2 regions of the Mesorhizobium sp. WSM4845 genome follow, and region 2 is predicted to be linked to the other one. Evidence: riboswitches for the same ligand, from Rfam matches in the RefSeq annotation. Region 2 holds a riboswitch; the other holds the start of a gene.
The links. Region 2 has a riboswitch for thiamine pyrophosphate ahead of thiC (phosphomethylpyrimidine synthase ThiC). Riboswitches for the same ligand answer to the same signal wherever they lie in the genome.
Positions count from the first base shown of each region.

Region 1 (10,088 bases), on a different contig from region 2:
TGTCGTGTTGGAGCAACGGCGAAGCGTCTACCCCTCCATCTCCTCGCGCAGCATTTCAAGTTCCAGCCATTCCTCCTCGAGCGCTGCCAGCGTGGCGCGCTCCTTGTCGAGCGCGGCGATGGTCTTCTGGAATGAGGCCGGGTCGCGCTCGTAATACGCCGGGTCGGCGATATTGTCCTCCAGCCGTGATATCGAGGCGGTCACCGCGTCGATCTTCTTGGGCAGCGATTCCAGCGCGAATTTCTGCTTGAACGACAGTTTTTTCGCCGGGCCCTTCGGCGCAGTTGCCTCGGTCCTGGCTGCCGCCGCCACTTCACTCGTCTCGGCCTTCGGCCGTGCCTTGCGGTCGTCCAGCCTGGTGCCGCCGCGCTGCGCCAGCATGTCTGAATAGCCGCCGGCATATTCGATCCAGCGGCCGCCGCCTTCCGGCGCGATCAGGCTGGTCACCGTGCGGTCGAGGAAATCGCGGTCGTGGCTGACCAGGATGACGGTGCCGGCAAAACCGGCGACCAGTTCCTGCAGCAGTTCCAGCGTCTCCATGTCGAGATCGTTGGTCGGCTCGTCGAGCACCAAAAGATTTGCCGGCCGCGCCAGCACACGGGCGAGTAGCAGCCGCGCCCGCTCGCCGCCCGAAAGCTCGCGCACCGGCGTGCGCGCCTGTTCCGGCTTGAACAGGAAGTCCTTCATGTAGGAGACGACGTGGCGCTGCTCGCCGTTGATGACAAGGTTCTCGCCGCGGCCGTCGGTGAGATATTGCGCCAGCGTCTCTTGCGGGTCGACCGCCTCGCGTTTCTGGTCGAGCGTGGCGATCTCCAGATTGGTGCCGAGTCGCACCGTGCCTGAGTCCGGCTTCAATTCGCCGGTCAGCATCTTCAGCAGCGTCGTCTTGCCGGCGCCGTTCGGGCCGACCAGGCCAACGCGGTCACCGCGCTGGATGCGGGTTGAGAAACCCCTGACCACAGTGAGGTCGCCAAAGCTCTTCTCGATGTTCCTGGCTTCGATCACCAGCTTGCCGGATTCGGCGGCGTCGCTGGCCACCATGGTCGCCGCACCCTCGGCGCCGCGATGGCCGCGAAAGCGCTGGCGCATGGTCTGCAATTCGCCGAGCCGGCGCATGTTGCGCTTGCGCCTTGCCGTCACGCCATAGCGCAACCAGTGCTCCTCGCGCACGATCTGGCGGCCAAGCTTGTGCTGCTCGCGCTCTTCCTCTTCCAGAACGGTGTCGCGCCATTCCTCGAAATGGCCAAAGCCCTTGTCCAGCCTGCGGGTCTGGCCGCGATCGAGCCAGACGGTGGCGCGCGACACGCGCTCGAGGAAGCGGCGGTCGTGCGAAATGACGATCAGCGCCGAAGAGGTGCGGGCAAGCTCCTCCTCCAGCCATTCGATGACCGACAGGTCGAGATGGTTGGTCGGCTCATCGAGGAGGAGAATGTCGGGCTCCGGCGCCATGACGCGGGCCAGGGCAGCACGGCGGGCTTCGCCGCCGGAGAGATCGTTCGGCCGTTCCTCGCCGGACAGGCCGAGATGCTCCATCAGATAGGTGGCGCGGTAGGGATCGTCGGCGGGTCCGAGCCCCGCCTCGACATAGGCGCGGACGCTGGCGAAACCATCCATGTCGGGCATTTGCGGCAGGTAGCGCACTGTTGCCGAAGGCTGGCGGAACACCTCGCCATCCTGCGGCTCGATCAATCCCGCAGCGACCTTCAGCAACGTCGACTTGCCCGAGCCGTTGCGGCCGACCAGAGCGATCTTGTCGCCCGCCGACGCCGTCAGTTCCGTCCCGTCGAGCAGCGGCGTGCCACCGAAGGTCAGTTTTATCCCGTCGAGATTGAGAAGCGGCGGCGCCATGTCAGCTTTCAGGTAGGGGGAATGGATGGGCGAGCAACAGCGCGCGGCCGCTGCCCAGCGCGACTTCGAGTCGGCCCTTGACCTCGTTGGAAATGGTCAGCGACGAGCCGAACGCCACCTCGACATGGTTCAGCGGCCATTTGGCGCCGGTCACGGTCAGACCGGCAAGGTCGGAGAAGCCGAGAATCGAAAACAGCGTGCCGTCGGCGTAGTCGAAGCCGGCCTTTCCGGGAAGCAAGGGCACGCCTTCCTGTGCGCCACTGGTCAAAAGCACCTCTGTCCCTGCCTCGGCCAGCCGGACGCCGAGCGCCAGGTGCAGGAAGGCGTGGTCGGTGCGCTTGCCGCCGAACGCGCCGGCGAGCACGAGGCTGGTCGCGCCACGTTCGAGCGCGGCGGCGATAGCCAGTTCGCCGTCGGTCTTGTCCTTTTCTGCCGGAAACACCTGGCGCGGCACGGCGGCGAGCTCGTCCGGCAAATCCGCCGGCACCGAATCGAAGTCGCCGACCCAGAGTTCCGGCGTCAGGCGCAGAGTCCGGGCATGGCTGATGCCGGCGTCGGCGGCGATGACACGCGTGCCTTCGACCTGGCGGTCGAGCAGTGGCGTGCGGATAAGGTCGCCGCCAAGCAGGATGGTAAATTTGCTCATATGCGTGGCCCTTACCAGCCCTGCTTGCGAAACGGAAGGCCGCGGTCTCGATGCCCGGCAAACTTCCGCTTGCGCCGCAGATGGGCCGGGCCTATGTGTCGAAGCGCTCTAACGGGGTGCTGGACGCGATCTTCGCGGACCGGCTGAGAGGCAACCTGCCAACCCGCTGAACCTGATCCGGTTTGTACCGGCGGAGGGATTAGACGTTTCGGACAACCCGACGCCTCAATTCCCCTCAACGCCAACGAAGGAGGCGCCGATGCGCACGTTTTTATACACACTTGTTTCGGCAGTGCTGCTCGCCGCGACCGTTCTCGCCGGCACCGGGCCGGCATCCGCGCAGGAAAAACTCACCGTCTATACCTATGAGAGCTTCACCGCCGAATGGGGTCCAGGCCCGGCGGTCAAGAAGGCGTTCGAGGCCGAATGCGGCTGTATTCTCGAATTCGTCGCGGTCGCCGACGGCGTCGCCCTGCTCAACCGCGTCAGGCTGGAAGGGGCCGCGACCAAGGCCGACATCGTGCTCGGCCTCGACACCAATCTGACGGCGGAAGCCAAGGCCACCGGCCTGTTTTCGCCGCATGGTGCCGTCATCGACGTCAAGGTGCCGGGCGGCTGGAGCGACGATATTTTCGTGCCGTTCGACTATGGTTATTTCGCCGTCGTCTACGACACCGAAAAGCTGAAGACGCCGCCGAAGAGCCTGAAGGAATTGGTCGAGGGCAATGCCGATGAAAAGATCGTCATTCAGGATCCGCGCACCTCGACGCCCGGTCTCGGCCTGCTGTTGTGGGTGAAGTCGGTTTATGGCGACAAGGCGCCCGAAGCCTGGGCCAAGCTTAAGGCAAAGGTGCTCACCGTGACGCCGGGCTGGAGCGAGGCCTACGGCCTGTTCACCAAGGGCGAGGCGCCGATGGTGCTGTCCTATACCACGTCGCCGGCCTATCACATGGTCGCCGAAAACACCCAACGCTATCAGGCAGCATCCTTCGACGAGGGCGCGTATCTGCAGATCGAGGTTGCCGGCATCACCAAATCAGGTGCGAAGAACCCGTTGGCGAAACAGTTCCTGACTTTCATGACCGGGCCGAAATTCCAGGATGTCATTCCCGAGACCAACTGGATGTTCCCTGCCGGCAAGACCGAGAAGCCGCTCAATCCGGCTTTCGACAAGCTCGTCAAGCCGTCCAAGACGTTGCTGTTAAGCCCCGAAGAGGTCGCCGCCAACCGCAAGGCCTGGGTCGACGAATGGCTGTCGGTGATGAGCAAGTAGCTTGTGATTGAGAGATGATCACTCTACGGCGCCGGGAACTCGGCCTCAGCCATATTTTCTGCTTCGACGATCGTTGAACTAGGCAGGGCGGCATGCGTACCGGATATCCTGCCGACCCCCGCGTCACCGCCGGCACAATTGCGCTTGCCGCTGTTGCGCTGCTGATCGGCGGCGCGTTCGCCGGGCTCATCGTCGAAGGCGCACGCGATCCGTCTGGCGCCGCGTCGGCCTTCGATTCCTACCTCTTCCGCGTCGCCCGATTCACGCTGTGGCAGGCATTGCTGTCGACGCTGCTCTCCGTCGTGCCGGCGCTGTTCGTGGCGCGGGCGCTGTCGCGGCATCCGCGCTTCTTTGGTCGCGGCCTGATCCTGCAGCTCTTCGCCGTGCCGCTCGCGCTGCCGGCCATCGTCGCAGCACTCGGGATTCTGGCACTCTATGGCCGTGCCGGCTATTTCGCCGGCGTGCTCAGTGCGATCGGCGGTCAGGGCTGGCCGGGCATATACGGCCTGTCCGGCATCCTCGTCGCCCATGTCTTCTTCAATCTGCCGCTGGCCACGCGGCTGTTCCTCGAAGCGCTTGGGACAGTGCCGGCCGACCAGTGGCGGCTGGCGAGCCAACTCGGCATGGGCGCCAGGCCCGCCTTCCGGCTGATCGAATGGCCGACGCTGCGCGCGTCACTGCCGGGCGTCGCCGGGCTTGTTTTCATGCTCTGCATCACATCCTTTACCATCGTACTCACGCTGGGCGGCGGGCCGCGTGCGACGACGCTGGAGGTCGCCATCTACCAGGCGCTGCGTTTCGATTTCGATCCTGCCCGCGCGGTGACGCTGACAGTGCTGCAGATCGCGCTGACCTTCGTCGTCGTGCTGGCATTGATGCGGCTCGGCGCCAATACCGTCGGCGACGCCAACCTGCCGGTGGCTTCGCGCCGCTATCTTTCGGCCGGCGCCGCCGAGACCGTGCTGAACGCAGCATTGATCATCCTCGCTTTGCTGTTCGTCGCCGGGCCGATGGCGGCCACGGTGACGTCAGGCCTTGGCGCCGATCTCGGCCGGCTGGCGGGCGAGAGCGCCGTGCGGCAAGCGGCGCTGACCAGCGCCGTGCTCGCCTTGCTGGCGGCGCTGCTTGCAGTGGCGCTGTCGCTGTCGCTGGTCATGGCACGCCGGGCGCTGGCCTTGAGGCGTCGCGTCGGCGCCAGGACGCTGCTCGAATACGCCACCGATACCGGCGCCGGCTTCGTCCTCGTCGTGCCGCCCGTCGTCATCGGCGCCGGCTGGTTCCTGCTCCTGCGGACCGTCAGCGACGTCTTTGCCATCGCCCCTGTCATGGTCGTCGCCGTCAATGCGGTGATGGCGATGCCGTTTGCCATCCGCGCCATTCGCCCCGGCTATGATGCGGCGAGCGAACGCCACGAGCGGCTCTGTTTGCTGCTTGGCATTTCGGGCTGGAATCGTTTCCGGCTGGTCGACCGGCCGTCGCTGCGGCGGCCGCTCGCCACCGGTTTCGCGTTCGCGATGGCTTTGTCGCTCGGCGATCTCGGCGTCATTGCCCTGTTTGGCAGCGACTCCCTGCAGACGCTGCCTTATCTCTTGCTGGCCCGCATGGGCAGCTACCGCACGATGGACGCGGCCGGCCTGGCATTGCTGCTCGGCCTGGTCTGTCTCGCGCTTGTCCTGGCCGCGGACTGGCTGGGACGGGGAGAAAAATCATGATGCTCAACAGCGAAAACGGTACGGCTGTGCGGCTGGAAAAGGTCTCGTTCAGCTATGGCGAAGCGCCGTTTTTATTCCATGTCGAGTTCGCCGCCTCGAAGATCATCGCCATCATGGGGCCGAGCGGCTCGGGAAAATCGACACTGCTCAACCTGGTGGCCGGCTTCGAGACGCCGCGATCGGGCCGCGTGCTGATCGGTGGCGGCGATGTCGGCGGCAAACCGCCTTCGGCGCGGCCAGTGTCGATGGTGTTCCAGGAAAACAATCTCTTCGCCCATCTTTCGGTCGAACGAAATGTCGGCCTTGGCCGCTCGCCATCGCTCAGGCTGACCGAGGCCGACCACGCTGCAATCGCCGGGGCGCTCAAGCGCGTCGGCCTTGCCGGCAAGCAACGGCGCCTGCCGCGCGAACTCTCCGGCGGCGAGCGGCAGCGCGTCGCGCTCGCCCGCGTCCTGGTGCGCGACCGGCCGGTGCTCTTGCTCGACGAACCGTTCGCCTCGCTCGGACCGGCCTTGCGCGACGACATGCTCGATCTGGTAGCCGACCTCCAAGCGGAGCGGCGCATGACGGTGCTGTTCGTCACCCATCAGCCGGAGGACGCCCACCGTATCGGCCAGGACATGGTGTTCCTGGACAATGGCACGGTTGCCGCAACCGGGACTGTCGCCGATTTTTTTACCAAGGCTGGACCGGAAGCCTTTCGGCGCTATATCGGTGCAGGTCCGTTTGGCGCAGGATCACGAGATGTTGCCCGGAAGCGGACATAATTTACGGCCAAACCGGCTTCAGGCGATGTGGCGTTTGCTTGCCATGGTCAAAGTAGTGTGGCTAGGTCCTCCGATACTGGTCCGGCATAGGTTGTGATTTGCCACTACGGTGCCATCCGCGCTCGTGGGCTCGAAGGACGCTGTGGCAGTTGATTTTGCGCATGATCTGAAAATCGATGCCCGATTTTCGGGCCATGTGCTGAGAGCCGAAAGGAAGCTGTTCTGCCGACCGGCACAGACAGAGTGAGAAGGAAACCGCTGGCGCGCTTCCTGGCGCTGGCCGGCTTTGCCATGGCGTTGGCAAGCTGCCAGATGTTCACGCCTCCGGACGTTCAGGAATCCGGCTTCCAGCCTTCCAGCAAACCGGTCACCGTCGACAATGTTGCCGCCAACAGCAAGGTCGCCGAAATGGCCAAGGCGCAGCATCCGCGCATCCTCGCGACCTATGGCGGCGAATATTCCGATCCCAAGCTCGAGCGCATGGTCGCCAAAGTCGTCGGCAGCCTGACGGTGGTTTCGGCCAACCCGAGCCAGACCTACCGCATCACGATCCTAAATTCGCCCAACGTCAACGCTTTCGCATTGCCTGGCGGCTATCTCTACATCACGCGCGGCCTGTTGGCGCTGGCCAACGATTCGGCCGAGCTCGCCGCGGTCATCGCGCATGAGATGGGCCATGTCACTGCAAACCACGGCTTGCAGCGCCAGCAGCTCGAGGCCGAGGAAGGCTTTGCGACAAAAGTCGTCTCGGATGTGCTCGGCGACAGCCCGACCGCCAAGGCGGCACTGATCCGCGGCAAGCTGCGGCTTGCCCAGTTCTCGCGCAATCAGGAGCTGGAAGCCGACGGCATCGGCATCAAGTCGATCGGCGAGGCGGGCTTCGATCCGTTTGCCGCCGGCCGCTTCCTGCAGTCCATGTCGGCCTACACCGATTTCCGCTCGATCAGCGGCGCCACCGACGCCAGCCTCGACTTCCTGGCAACGCACCCGAACACGCCGCAACGCATCGATCTGGCGCAGCGCCATGCCCGCCAGTTCGGCGCGCCCGGCGTCGGCACGCGCGACCGCGATGCCTTCCTCGCCGGCATAGACGGGCTGCTCTACGGCGACACGCCGGAGGAAGGCTATGTGCGTGGCGAAACCTTCCTGCATCCGGGGCTCGGCGTGTCGTTCTCGGTGCCCGACGGCTTCATCATCGACAACTCGGCCGCGGCGGTGACGGCAACCGGGCCGGGCGACATAGCGATCCGCTTCGACGGCGTCTCGATCGACAGGAACCGATCGCTGACCGACTACCTCCGCAGCGGCTGGGTGGCCGGTCTCGACGAAAGCAGCGTGCGCCAGGAAACAATCAACGGCAACGAGGCGGCGACGGCGCATGCCAGCGCCGAGGGCTGGCAGTTCGGCATCGCGGTGATCCGCGCCGGCGGCCAGGTATACCGGCTGCTGACGGCAGCCCCCTCCGCCAGCACCTCGCTGGATGCGGTGGCGCGCTCGGTCAGCGGCTCGTTCCGGATCTTGAGCGCGGCCGAAAAAGCAGCGCTGAAGCCGCTGCATATCCGCGTCGTCACGGTCCGGCCCGGACAGACCATGGGTTCGCTCGCGGCGCAGATGGTCGGCGTCGACCGCAAGCTCGACCTGTTCAGGGTGCTCAATGCAATGTCGCCCGGCGCAGCCGTTTCGGCCGGCGACAAGGTCAAGATCATCACCGACAGATAGGGTGTGTCGATATTCAGGTGATGCCGGCCCGCAAATGGCAATTTCCTGCGCTTCCGACCTTCGCCGGCCGGAGCACTCATGAGCGGTCGCGGCAGTAAGGCTACGGCCGGCGTAGGCCGGTGCTCACGTACTTTACGTACGCTCGGCTCCGGTTCTCGGAAACCACCGTTTGGTCGCTTCGCGCCCGTCTTCGACTCCGACTCGTCCTAACCTGAATCGCAACACACCCCTAGGCGGCGGTCGCCAGAAACTCGGGGTTTTGCTTCACCAGCGCTATCTTGAGCTTTTCCATGGCGCGTGCCTCGATCTGGCGGACGCGCTCCTTGGAGATGCCAAGCGCCTCGCCGAGGGCTTCGAGTGTCGCGCCCTCGTCGCTCAGCCGGCGTTCCTCGATGATCCTGAGCTCGCGGGCATTGAGCGCGCCGAGCGCGGTTTTCAGCCAGATAGAGCGGCGTTCGACATCGATCGTGTCGCCCACGACTTCGTCCGGCAAAGGATCGTCCGAAACCAGGAAATCCATTCGCTCTGTGGCGCCCGCATCGTCGGCGAGCGGCTGGTTGAGCGAACTATCCGGGGCCGAAAGGCGCGAGTCCATCATCGCCACGTCGGCCTCGGAGACGCCAAGCGCCACCGACACCTCGCGGTAGAGCGAGGTGTTCGAGATCGGCTCGGCACCGTTCGCCAAGCGGGCGCGCAGGCGCCGCAAATTGAAGAACAGCGCCTTCTGCGCCGAACTGGTGCCGCCGCGCACGATCGACCAGTTGCGCAGGATATAGTCCTGCATCGAGGCACGGATCCACCACGTCGCATAGGTCGAAAACCGCACCTCGCGCTCCGGTTCGAAACGGGCCGCTGCCTCCAGCAGGCCGACATGGCCTTCCTGCACCAGGTCGCCGAGGGGCAGGCCATAGTGGCGGAACTTCGAGGCCATGGAAATAACCAGCCGCATATGCGCCATGGCGATTTGGTGCAGTGCCTGCTGGTCGTTGTCTTCCTTCCAGCGCAGCGCGAGAACATGCTCCTCCTCGCGCGCGAGATAGGGGGCTTTCATCGCCGCGCGGACCATGGTTCGCCCTGCCGTATCTTCCATCATGCCACGCTCCCTGTTCCGGGCGTTGCGGTGCGATCGCTCGCCCCTGAGCTGGCATCGTGGTTGAATTGGCGACGCCGCGCCCTACAACAGCCAACAAACGTGCCACCCGCGCGAATGGTTCCGCCGCTGATGTCGCGTGGATTGCACTGTTCGAAAGCTCGATGCGGCGGTCGCTCCTCGGCCGGTTGGCGTGAGTCGGTGTGGTTTTGAGAATTGGATTTCGAAAGTGTCTCATTTTTGAGATCTGGTTCCTTATTTCGCCAGGCTGCATCTGTCAGTTTCCGGCGCTCACAAATGCGCCGGACGCCGGCCCCGGACGCCGGCCAATGACGGGATCACAGAAAAATGAAATGGCTCAAATCGCTTATCGTCGCCGCAACACTGCAGGTACTGGCAGGCACATCAGGCCATGCCGGCGCCAATCTCGATCAGATCAAGCAGGCCGGTGTCTTCAAGGTCGGCACGGAAGGCACCTACGCCCCCTTCACCTATCATGATGCCTCGGGCGAACTGGTCGGGTTCGACGTCGAGGTTGCCAAGGCGATCGCCGAGCGGCTCGGCGTCAAGGCCGAATTCCTCGAAGGCAAATGGGATGGGCTGATCGCCGGCCTCGACGCCAAGCGCTATGACGCCGTTATCAACCAGGTCGGCATCACCGAGGAGCGCAAGTCCAAGTATGATTTCTCCGATCCCTATATTGCTTCCAAGGCGGTGCTGATCGTGCGGGGCGATAATACCGACATCAAGAGCTTTGCCGACCTGAAGGGCAAGAAGGCGGCGCAGTCGCTGACCTCGAATTTCGGCAAGCTCGCCGAAGCGAACGGCGCCGAACTCGTCGGTACCGATGGTTTCGACCAATCGATCCAGCTGCTTCTTACCGGCCGCGCCGATGCCACCATCAACGACAGCCTGTCCTTCCTCGATTTCAAGAAGCACAAGCCCGACGCCAACGTGAAGATCGCCGCGCAGGAAGAAAATGCCGACTATTCCGGCGTCCTCGTGCGCAAGGGCGATCCGGAACTGGTCGCCG
Region 1 is NZ_JBVVQA010000049.1:1,357-11,444, forward strand. Features, by position in the region: gene AC0L2C_RS32265 (ABC-F family ATP-binding cassette domain-containing protein) at 28-1,848, opposite strand; gene AC0L2C_RS32270 (thiamine diphosphokinase) at 1,850-2,494, opposite strand; TPP riboswitch at 2,597-2,710, shown strand; gene thiB (thiamine ABC transporter substrate binding subunit) at 2,754-3,767, shown strand; gene thiP (thiamine/thiamine pyrophosphate ABC transporter permease) at 3,860-5,479, shown strand; gene thiQ (thiamine ABC transporter ATP-binding protein) at 5,476-6,246, shown strand; gene AC0L2C_RS32290 (M48 family metalloprotease) at 6,538-7,965, shown strand; gene AC0L2C_RS32295 (RNA polymerase factor sigma-32) at 8,195-9,058, opposite strand; gene AC0L2C_RS32300 (amino acid ABC transporter substrate-binding protein) at 9,404-10,088, shown strand, end outside.
Region 1: another riboswitch for thiamine pyrophosphate. It lies ahead of thiB (thiamine ABC transporter substrate binding subunit); the one in region 2 lies ahead of thiC (phosphomethylpyrimidine synthase ThiC).

Region 2 (10,088 bases):
TCCGGTCGGCACCGGCCCGTTCACGCTGTCGACCTTTTCCCCGCAGACCGTGGTGCTGGACGCGTTCGACGGCTATTGGGGCAACAAGCCGCAGATCACCAAGGCAACCTATGTCTGGCGACCCGAATCCTCGATTCGAGCCGCCATGGTGGAGACCGGGGAAGCCGACCTGACACCGTCGATTGCCATCCAGGACGCCAGCAATCCGGAGACGGATTTCGCCTACCTGAACTCCGAAACCACCGCCATCCGCATCGATGCCGCCGAGCCGCCGCTCGACGACCTGCGCGTGCGCAAGGCGCTCAACCTGGCGATCGACTGGGAAGGCCTTGCCCAGCTGTTCGGCGACGACGTCAAGCGTGCGTCGCAGATGGTCGTCTCCGGGATCAACGGCCATGACGATGCGCTCGAGCCTTGGTCGTATGATCCGGAAGAGGCGAAAAAGCTCATCGAAGAGGCGCGCGCGGCGGGCGTCGCGGTCGACACCGAGATCAAGCTCATCGGGCGAAACGGCATCTATCCGAACGGCGCCGAAGCGATGGAGGCGATGATGACGATGTGGCAGGATGCCGGCCTCAACGTGAAGCTGACCATGCTCGATGTCGCCGACTGGCTGCGCTATCTGCAAAAGCCGTTCCCGGCGGAGCGCGGCCCCAATCTTCTGCAGATGATGCATGACAACAACAAGGGCGATGCGGCCTTCACGGTGCCGATCTTCTATCGATCGAGCGGCAGCTACTCGACCTTGGCCGATCCGGCATTCGACAAGCAGATAGACGAGGCACTGGCGGCGACCGGCGAAGCCCGCACCAACAGCTTCAAGGCGATTTTCGGCAAGGCCCGCAACGAAGTGGTGGCGGACATCCCGATGTTCCACATGATCGGCTACACCCGGGTTGGCACCAGGCTGGAATGGAAGCCCGATATCACCACCAACAGCGAAATACCGCTGGCCAATATCGCCATCAAAGACTGAGCGATACGGGGGCGCCAGGCGGTCGTCGCCCTGCGCCCCCGACCCGTTGCCTCCGTCGATATCCGCCGAAGGGCATCCGAAATGATAACCTATCTTGGACGCCGGGCGTCGCACAGCATCCTATCGGTCATCGGTCTTTTGACCTTGGTTTTTTTCCTGACACGGCTCACCGGCGATCCTTCCGCCTTGTACCTGCCTCTGGACTCGACTGCGGAAGCTCGGGCCGCGTTCGCGCGGTTGAACGGCCTCGATCAGCCGATCCATTGGCAGTTTCTGGGATATCTGCGCGATCTGCTGCAGCTGGATTTCGGTGAATCGCTGCGCCAGAACCGCTCGGCGATGCAGGTCGCGCTTGAGGCGTTCCCGGAAACGCTGAAGCTGGCCGTCGTCGCGATCACGCTGTCGACCGCCTTGGCAATCCTTGTCGGCTCTCTGGCGGCCGCGCGGCCGGGCAGCATCTTCGACCGTATCGCCAGCCTCGTCTCGCTGGCCGGCGCAAGTGCGCCGGATTTCTGGGTCGCCATCGTCGGCATCCTTGTCTTCGCCGTGGGGCTCGGGCTTTTGCCGACATCGGGCACCGGCACCTGGGTCCACTGGATCATGCCGACCTTCGTGCTGATGCTTCGCCCTTTCGGTCTCCTGGTGCAGGTCGTGCGCGGAACCATCCTGTCGGCGCTTGCCTCTCCATACATCAAGACCGCAAGGGCCAAGGGCCTGCCGCGGCAGAAGATCATCTTCGGGCATGCGCTTCGCAACTCGCTGCTGCCGGTCGTCACGGTCGCCGGCGACCTGGCGACCAGCCTTGTCAACGGCGCCGTCGTCGTGGAGTCGATATTCGGCTGGCCCGGCATCGGCAAGCTGATGATCGATTCGATCATCCAGCGCGACTTTGCCGTCGTCCAGTCGACCATTCTGGTGACGGCAACCGCCATCTTCATCCTCAACATCGCGATCGACCTGCTCTACGCGGTTCTCGATCCGCGCATCCGGTACTGAGCCATGACGATCATCACCCCCGACATCAAGCCGGCGGCCGTTCCAGGCAGCGGCCGCGTGATTTTTGCCTATTTGAAGCGCGACAGGCTTGCGCTCGCCGCTGCTATTTTCCTGGCGATCGTCGTCATCGCGGCGGTCCTCGGCCCGTGGCTGGTGGGCGACGCCGCATCGCGGCTCGGGCTGCGCCAGCGCAACCTCGCCCCGTTCTCGCTGGCCAGTGGCTGGATCTACGTCCTTGGCGCCGACACCCTCGGCCGGCCCATCCTGGCCAGGCTGATTGTCGGCGCGCAGAACACGTTCGGCATTGCCGCGGCGGCGGTGTTCGCGTCGATGCTGGTCGGTGGGACACTCGGCCTGATCGCGGGCTATTCGGAGCGCTGGTACAGCCATCTCATCCTGCGACTGGCCGATGTCGTCATGAGCTTTCCCTCGCTACTGCTGGCGCTCATCGTGCTCTACACGCTGGGTCCGAGCATCACCAACTTGGTGATCGTTCTCGCCGTCACGCGCATGCCGATCTACCTCAGAACGGCGCGTGCGGAAGTGCTGGAGCTCCGCGAGCGCATGTTCGTCAGCGCGGCGCGAGCCATGGGTGCAAAGCCGGCCCGGATCATCATCCGGCACATCGCCCCCCTTGTCCTGCCGACATTGGTGACAATTTCAGCCATTGATTTCGCGACAGTCATTTTGTCGGAATCGGCGCTGAGTTTCCTTGGCCTCGGCATTCAGCCACCCGACTTCACCTGGGGCGCAATGGTCGCAAACGGCCGCGGCTATCTCGCCACCGCCTGGTGGATCGCATTCTGGCCGGGCCTTGCAATCATGCTGACGACGCTGTCGCTCAACATCCTCTCGAACTGGGCGCGCACCGTTGCCGATCCGCAGCAACGCTGGCGCCTTCAGACATTGCGAAAAGCTGCCCGATGAGCAACGCGACCATTCTCAAGGTCGAGTGTCTGACCGTCGATTTTCTTTCGGACGATGAACCGATACGCGCCGTCGACGATGTCTCTTTCCACGTCAGCCGTGGCGAGACGCTGGTGATCCTCGGCGAAAGCGGTTCGGGTAAGAGCGTCAGCACCAGCACGGTGATGGATCTCATCGACTGTCCGCCAGGCGACATCGTGGCCGGCTCCTGCCTCTTCGATGGCGTCGAACTGTCAGGCCTCGGTGCCGAGGCGCGCCGAAGCATCAACGGCCGCAGGATTGCGATGATCTTTCAGGATCCGCTCGCCTATTTGAACCCGGTCTACACGGTGGGGCGCCAGATCGAGGAGGTCTATGAGAGCCACGGCGCAGAGAGCGGCAAGGGCGCACGCGCCAAGACGATAGAACTGCTTCGGCGCGTCGGCATTCCAGAGCCGCAAAACCGCGTCGACTTCTATCCGCATCAGTTCTCGGGCGGACAGCGCCAGCGCGTGATGATTGCCATGGCGATCGCGTTGAAACCGGACATCCTGATCGCCGATGAGCCGACGACCGCTCTGGACGTCAGCGTGCAAGCGCAGATCCTCGATCTGCTGCGCGATCTCCAGCGCGAAACCGGCATGGCGTTGATCATGATCACCCATGACCTCGAAGTCGCCGCGTCCATGGCGGACCGGATTATCGTCATGAACGGCGGCAAGGTCGTCGAGACGGGCATCGCCAGGGAGGTCTTCAGCAATCCGCAGCACGCCTATACCCGCCGCCTCATCGCCGCCCTGCCCCACGGTAACGCAGCGGAGGCGCCCAACAAGCGTTCGACGGCGATCGCCGGCGAGACGCTGCTCAAGGTGGAACATCTCACCAAACACTATGAGCTTGCTTCCGGAGCTTTTAGCAGCAAGCGGACGTTCAAGGCGGTGGACGACATAAGCTTCGAGGTCAGGAGAGGAGAAACGCTCGGCATCGTCGGCGAGTCCGGGTCCGGCAAATCGAGCGTCGCGCGCATGCTGTTGGGGCTGAACGCGCCAAGCGCCGGCAAGGCGGTCTTTGCCGGTGAGAACATCTTCGACATGAATGGGAAGCGCCTCATGGCGTTTCGGCGCAAGGTCCAGATGGTCTTCCAGGACCCATACGGATCGATGAATCCGCGCATGCGCGTTTATTCGATCATTTCCGAACCCTGGGTGATCCACCGCGATATCCTGCCGAAGGACAAGTGGAAGGCTCGAGTGGCAGAGCTCCTGGAATTGGTTGGGCTTTTGCCGGAGCACGCCGAGCGCTACCCGCACCAGTTTTCCGGCGGCCAGCGACAGCGCATCGCCATTGCGCGCGCGCTTGCCAGCGAGCCGGAACTGATCGTCTGCGACGAGGCGGTTTCGGCGCTCGACGTCTCTATCCAGGCGCAGGTGATCGACCTTCTGGCCGACCTCAGGACGAGGCTCGGCCTCTCCTATATTTTCATCACACACGACTTGCCGATCGTGCGCCATTTTGCCGACCGGATCATGGTCATGAAAGACGGACGGATTGTCGAGGAAGGCCAAACCGCGGCGCTGTTCGGGGCGCCTCGCCACGACTATACGCAAAGCCTGCTGCAGGCTGTGCCGCAGCCCAAATGGCTAACGCAGGCTCAATAGTTCGTCCGCGCGCGCCCAGCAAGCGTTGCCGATTGATGGGCCGAATGCGCTTGACAAAATGGCGATCGCCCGCTCAATTTGACCCATTCACCAGGGGGGTCCCGGCAAGGGGCTGAGATACTGCTGGCTTTCGCGGCGCAGTGACCCGTTGAACCTGATCCAGTTCATACTGGCGTAGGGACGGTGCAAGCGCTTTTGCGGGAGTCCATGCCCGAAAACCTGTAAGCAGGCAGGCAGAAGCGTCTTTTCATCCTTCCGGCACAGAACTGGGTCTCCAATGCATGAGCAAAGGAGCCTCCAAATGAATGCCATTTCCCCCGCCGTGTCGACGGGACCGCTGCCCGCCTCAAGGAAAATCCACAAACCCGGCCTGATTCACCCGCAGATCAGGGTGCCGATGCGGGAAATCGCCGTCCATCCGACGGCAGGCGAACCGCCTGTCACCGTTTACGATCCGTCCGGCCCCTATACGGACCCGACTGTCGAAACCAGCATCGAAAAGGGCCTCGCCAGGTTTCGCAATGAATGGGTGACGGTGCGCGGCGACGTCGAATTCCACGATGCCCGCAGTGTCAGGCCGGAGGACAACGGCTTTGCGTCAGGTGAGCGCCTGACGCCGGAATTTCCCGTGCGCCACCGGCCGCTAAAGGCAAAAACGGGCCAAGCGGTGACGCAGCTTGCCTATGCGCGCGCCGGGATCATCACCCCCGAAATGGAGTTCGTCGCCATTCGCGAGAATCTCGGCCGCGAGAGCTTACGCGGCGGGATGCAGCGCGACGGCAACTCTTTCGGCGCGGCGATCCCGGACTTCGTCACGCCGGAATTCGTGCGCGACGAGATAGCGCGCGGACGGGCTATCATTCCCGCCAACATCAACCACCCGGAGAGCGAGCCGATGATCATCGGCCGCAATTTCCTGGTCAAGATCAATGCCAATATCGGCAATTCAGCCGTCACCTCGTCGATGGCCGAAGAGGTCGAAAAAATGGTCTGGGCGATCCGCTGGGGAGCCGACACCGTCATGGACCTGTCGACCGGTCGCAACATCCACAACATCCGCGAATGGATCGTCCGCAATTCGCCTGTGCCGATCGGAACCGTGCCGCTCTACCAGGCGCTTGAGAAGGTCGGAGGGATCGCCGAGGACCTGACCTGGGAAATCTACCGCGATACGCTGATCGAACAGGCCGAACAGGGCGTCGACTATTTCACCATCCATGCCGGTGTGCGGCTGCACTACATCCCGCTGACGGTCGACCGGGTCACCGGCATCGTGTCGCGCGGCGGCTCCATCATGGCCAAGTGGTGCCTGCATCATCACCGCGAAAGCTTCCTCTACGAGCATTTCGAGGAAATCTGCGACATCTGCCGCGCTTACGACGTGTCGTTCTCGCTCGGCGACGGCCTTCGTCCCGGCTCGATCGCCGACGCCAACGACGCGGCGCAGTTCGCCGAACTGGAAACGCTCGGCGAGTTGACAAAGGTCGCCTGGGCCAAGGATTGCCAGGTCATGATCGAGGGGCCGGGCCATGTTCCGATGCACAAGATCAAGGAGAATATGGACAGGCAGCTCGAAGTCTGCGGCGAGGCGCCCTTCTACACGCTTGGGCCGCTGACCACCGACATCGCACCCGGCTACGACCACATCACCTCAGGCATCGGCGCGGCAATGATCGGCTGGTACGGCACGGCGATGCTCTGCTATGTCACGCCCAAGGAGCATCTCGGTCTCCCCGACCGCAACGACGTCAAAACGGGCGTCATCACCTACAAGATAGCCGCGCACGCCGCCGATCTCGCCAAGGGTCATCCGACGGCGAAGGTCAGGGATGACGCCCTTTCCCGCGCACGCTTCGAGTTTCGTTGGGAAGACCAGTTCAACCTGTCGCTCGACCCCGAAACCGCGCGCTCCTTCCACGACGAGACTTTGCCGAAGGAGGCGCACAAGCTGGCGCATTTCTGCTCGATGTGCGGGCCGAAATTCTGCTCGATGCGCATCTCCCACGACATTCGGGCCGAGGCACAGAAAGAGGGCATGGCGGCGATGGCCGCGAAGTACCGCGAGGGCGGCAATCTTTATATGCCGGTGGACGGCGAACCGCCCATGCCGAAGATGCCGGAGCCGTCATGAGGCTGCTGGTCAAAGGGGCTGGCGTCGCCGGCCTCACCGCCGCCTTCGAACTCGCCGCCCGCGGTGCTGCGGTAACCATTGCCGAGACCCGGCATGGCCTTGGCGGCAACGCATCATGGATGGCCGGCGGCATGCTGGCGCCCTGGTGCGAGCGCGAAAGCGCCGAGCAGCCGGTGCTGGATCTCGGACGCGATGCCGCCGACTGGTGGGATGCGGTCCTGCCGGGTCATGTCACGCGGGCCGGAACGCTCGTTCTGGCAACGCCGCGGGATGCGGGCGAACTCGACCGGTTTGCAAGCCGCACGTCGGGTCATCGGCGGATCGACGAAGACGAAATCGCGCTCCTGGAACCCGATCTCGCCGGCCGCTTCCGTCGCGGGCTGTTCTTCCCGGGCGAAGCCCATCTCGACCCACGCCGTGCAATGGCGGCGCTGCATGAAAAACTCGCCGGAAGCGGCGTCGAGTTCCGCTTCGGAATGGACGCCCTGCACATGACGGGATTCGACCGCGAGATCGACTGCATAGGAATGGCGTCCAGCGATGAAAGGCTTCGCGGCGTTCGCGGCGAGATGCTGATCCTGCGTACACCGGATATCTCGCTGTCGCGCCCGGTCAGGCTGCTGCACCCGCGTTTGCCGCTCTATCTGGCGCCGCGCGCCGACCACCATTTCATGGCGGGTGCAACGATGGTCGAGAGTCTGTCCACGGAGCCGGTCACGGTGCGGGCGATAATGGAACTCCTGAACGCCGCCTATTCGGTTCATCCCGCCTTCGGCGAGGCCGCGATCGTTGAGACGGGCGTCGGCATTCGCCCGGCGTTTTCCGACAACCTGCCGCGCGTCGAAGCGCATGGCAGGACCGTCGCGATCAACGGGCTCTACCGCCATGGTTTCCTTCTGGCCCCCGCCATGGCGCGTCGGGCGGCCGACCTTGTTTTCGATTCTGACAAACCGGTGGAACTTGCTGATGAAACTGACGGTCAACGGCGAAGCGCATGAGATCACCGCCGCCACCCTGGCGGAGCTTCTCGCGGCGCTCGACTACGAAGGCAACTGGCTTGCAACGGCAGTGAACAGCGAGGTTGTGCACGCGACTGAGCGGGCGCTGTTCCAGCTGAAGGACGGCGACCGGATCGAAATCCTCTCACCCATGCAAGGAGGTTAGCAACGTGATCGAGCTTTACGGAACCAAGCTTCCGTCGCGCCTGCTTCTCGGCACCGCACAGTACCCCTCGCCCGCCATTCTTGCCGATGCGGTCAAGGCATCCTGCGCGTCCGCGGTGACCGTCTCATTGCGCCGCGAAATGGCCGGCGGCAAGGGTGGCGAGAAATTCTGGTCGCTTATCCAATCGCTGCGGCTGCATGTCCTACCCAACACCGCCGGTTGTCACTCCGTCAAGGAAGCCGTCACGACCGCAAATATGGCGCGCGAGGTCTTCGGCACGAACTGGATCAAGCTCGAGGTGATCGGCAATCATGACACGCTGCAGCCTGACGTCTTCGGCTTGGTCGAGGCCGCGCGAATCTTGTGCGACGACGGCTTTGCTGTATTTCCTTACACGACGGACGATCTCGTCGTCGCCGAGCGATTGCTGGAAGCCGGATGCAGGGTGCTCATGCCCTGGTGCGCGCCGATCGGTTCTGCGCTTGGACCGGTAAATATCACCGCGCTCCGCTCGATGCGCGGCCATTTCCCGGATGTCCCGCTGATCGTGGATGCGGGCCTCGGCCGCCCATCTCACGCGGCTCTCGTGATGGAACTCGGCTTCGACGCGGTGCTCCTCAACACGGCAGTGGCCAAGGCCGCCGATCCGATCGGCATGGCGCGCGCGTTCGGCAAGGCGGTCGATGCCGGCCGTGAGGCGTATCGCTCGGGCCTGCTCCAGCCGCGCGACCTCGCCGTCCCATCGACGCCGACAATTGGCCGGGCAGTCTTTCAATGAAACTCGATCCTTTTTATCTGATCGTCGACAGCGCCGCCTGGATTGAAAGGCTGGCGCCGCTCGGCGTCAGGCTGGTGCAGCTTCGCGTCAAGAACCTCGACGAGGCTACGTTGCGCGCCGAGATCCGCAAGGCGAAGGCCTTGTGCGCCCGTTACAAATGCCAGCTCATCATCAATGACTTCTGGCGGCTGGCGATCGAGGAGGACTGCGATTTCATTCATCTCGGACAGGAAGATCTGCAAGCGGCGGACCTTACCCGGATAAGGGCTGCGGGTCTCCGTCTCGGCCTCAGCACGCACGACCATCTCGAACTCGAAACAGCCCTTGCCGCCAGACCGAACTATATCGCGCTCGGCCCAGTCTATCCGACCATCCTGAAACAGATGAAATGGGCGCCGCAGGGGCTCGAACGGCTTGGCGAATGGAAGTGCCGGATCGCGCCGACACCTCTGGTCGCGATTGGCGGCCTCAATCCCGACCGGATCGAGGGCGTCTTCGGTGCCGGTGCGGACAGCGCCGCGGTAGTGACCGACATCACATTGGATGCCGATCCGGAAGCGCGAACGCGCCAGTGGATCGAAAAGACGAGCCGATGGCGTTGAGGCGCGAACCGCATGTGCTTGTCGTCGGCGGCTCGGACTCCAGCGGCGGCGCCGGCATAGTCCGCGACATTGAGACGATCTCCGCCCTCGACTTGCGCACCTGCCTTGCCATTACCACCGTGACGGTGCAGACGCATGAAGCCGTCACGCAAATCCACAATTTGCAACCCGGTCTGGTGGCCGATCAGATGCGTGCCGCGCTGCAAGCCAATGCGGTCGGGGCGATCAAAATCGGCATGCTCGCGACGGAGCAAACCATCGTCGCCGTCGCGGATGTGCTGCGCCAAAACCCACAGATACCGGCAGTCATCGACCCGGTGCTGGTCTCTTCTTCGGGTTGGCCGCTTCTGGACACAGGCGCTATCGGCGTCCTGAAGCATGAACTCATCCCGCTTTGCCGTCTCGTCACACCCAACCTCATCGAACTGGCTCTCCTTGCCGGCTCAGACCTGGCCATCGACGAGGACGGCGCATTGCAACAAGGTCAGAAATTGCTCACCGCCGGATTGCAGGCCCTGCTGATCAAGGGCGGCCACGCCGCGGGGTGTCGATCGACGGACATCCTGCTGCGCGCCGATCAAGAGCCCATCCGCTTCGATGCGCCGCGTCTTGGCGGATCGATGCGCGGGACGGGTTGCGCGCTGGCCAGCGCCATCGCCGCGCACCTGGCAAACGGAAGCCTGCTTGAAGACGGCGTGCGCAAAAGCAAGCTGTTGGTTTTCGAGAAGCTTCGGAAATCGATCTCTCGGGATTGAGGCGGTTGAGCTTGGCGGGGGCTTTTCTGGGCAGCAAGCTGGCGGCCGGTTCTTCGCCTTCCTTCGGAGAGTCTCTCAGACAGCACGCGAAGTAAATCGCCTTGTCGGGTCTTGTCTCAAGC
Region 2 is NZ_JBVVQA010000007.1:182,298-192,385, forward strand. Features, by position in the region: gene AC0L2C_RS11130 (ABC transporter substrate-binding protein) at 1-976, shown strand, start outside; gene AC0L2C_RS11135 (ABC transporter permease) at 1,058-1,972, shown strand; gene AC0L2C_RS11140 (ABC transporter permease) at 1,976-2,899, shown strand; gene AC0L2C_RS11145 (ABC transporter ATP-binding protein) at 2,896-4,536, shown strand; TPP riboswitch at 4,619-4,735, shown strand; gene thiC (phosphomethylpyrimidine synthase ThiC) at 4,838-6,667, shown strand; gene thiO (glycine oxidase ThiO) at 6,664-7,665, shown strand; gene thiS (sulfur carrier protein ThiS) at 7,634-7,831, shown strand; gene AC0L2C_RS11165 (thiazole synthase) at 7,836-8,609, shown strand; gene AC0L2C_RS11170 (thiamine phosphate synthase) at 8,606-9,211, shown strand; gene AC0L2C_RS11175 (hydroxymethylpyrimidine/phosphomethylpyrimidine kinase) at 9,202-9,966, shown strand; gene AC0L2C_RS11180 (ABC transporter ATP-binding protein) at 10,083-10,088, opposite strand, start outside.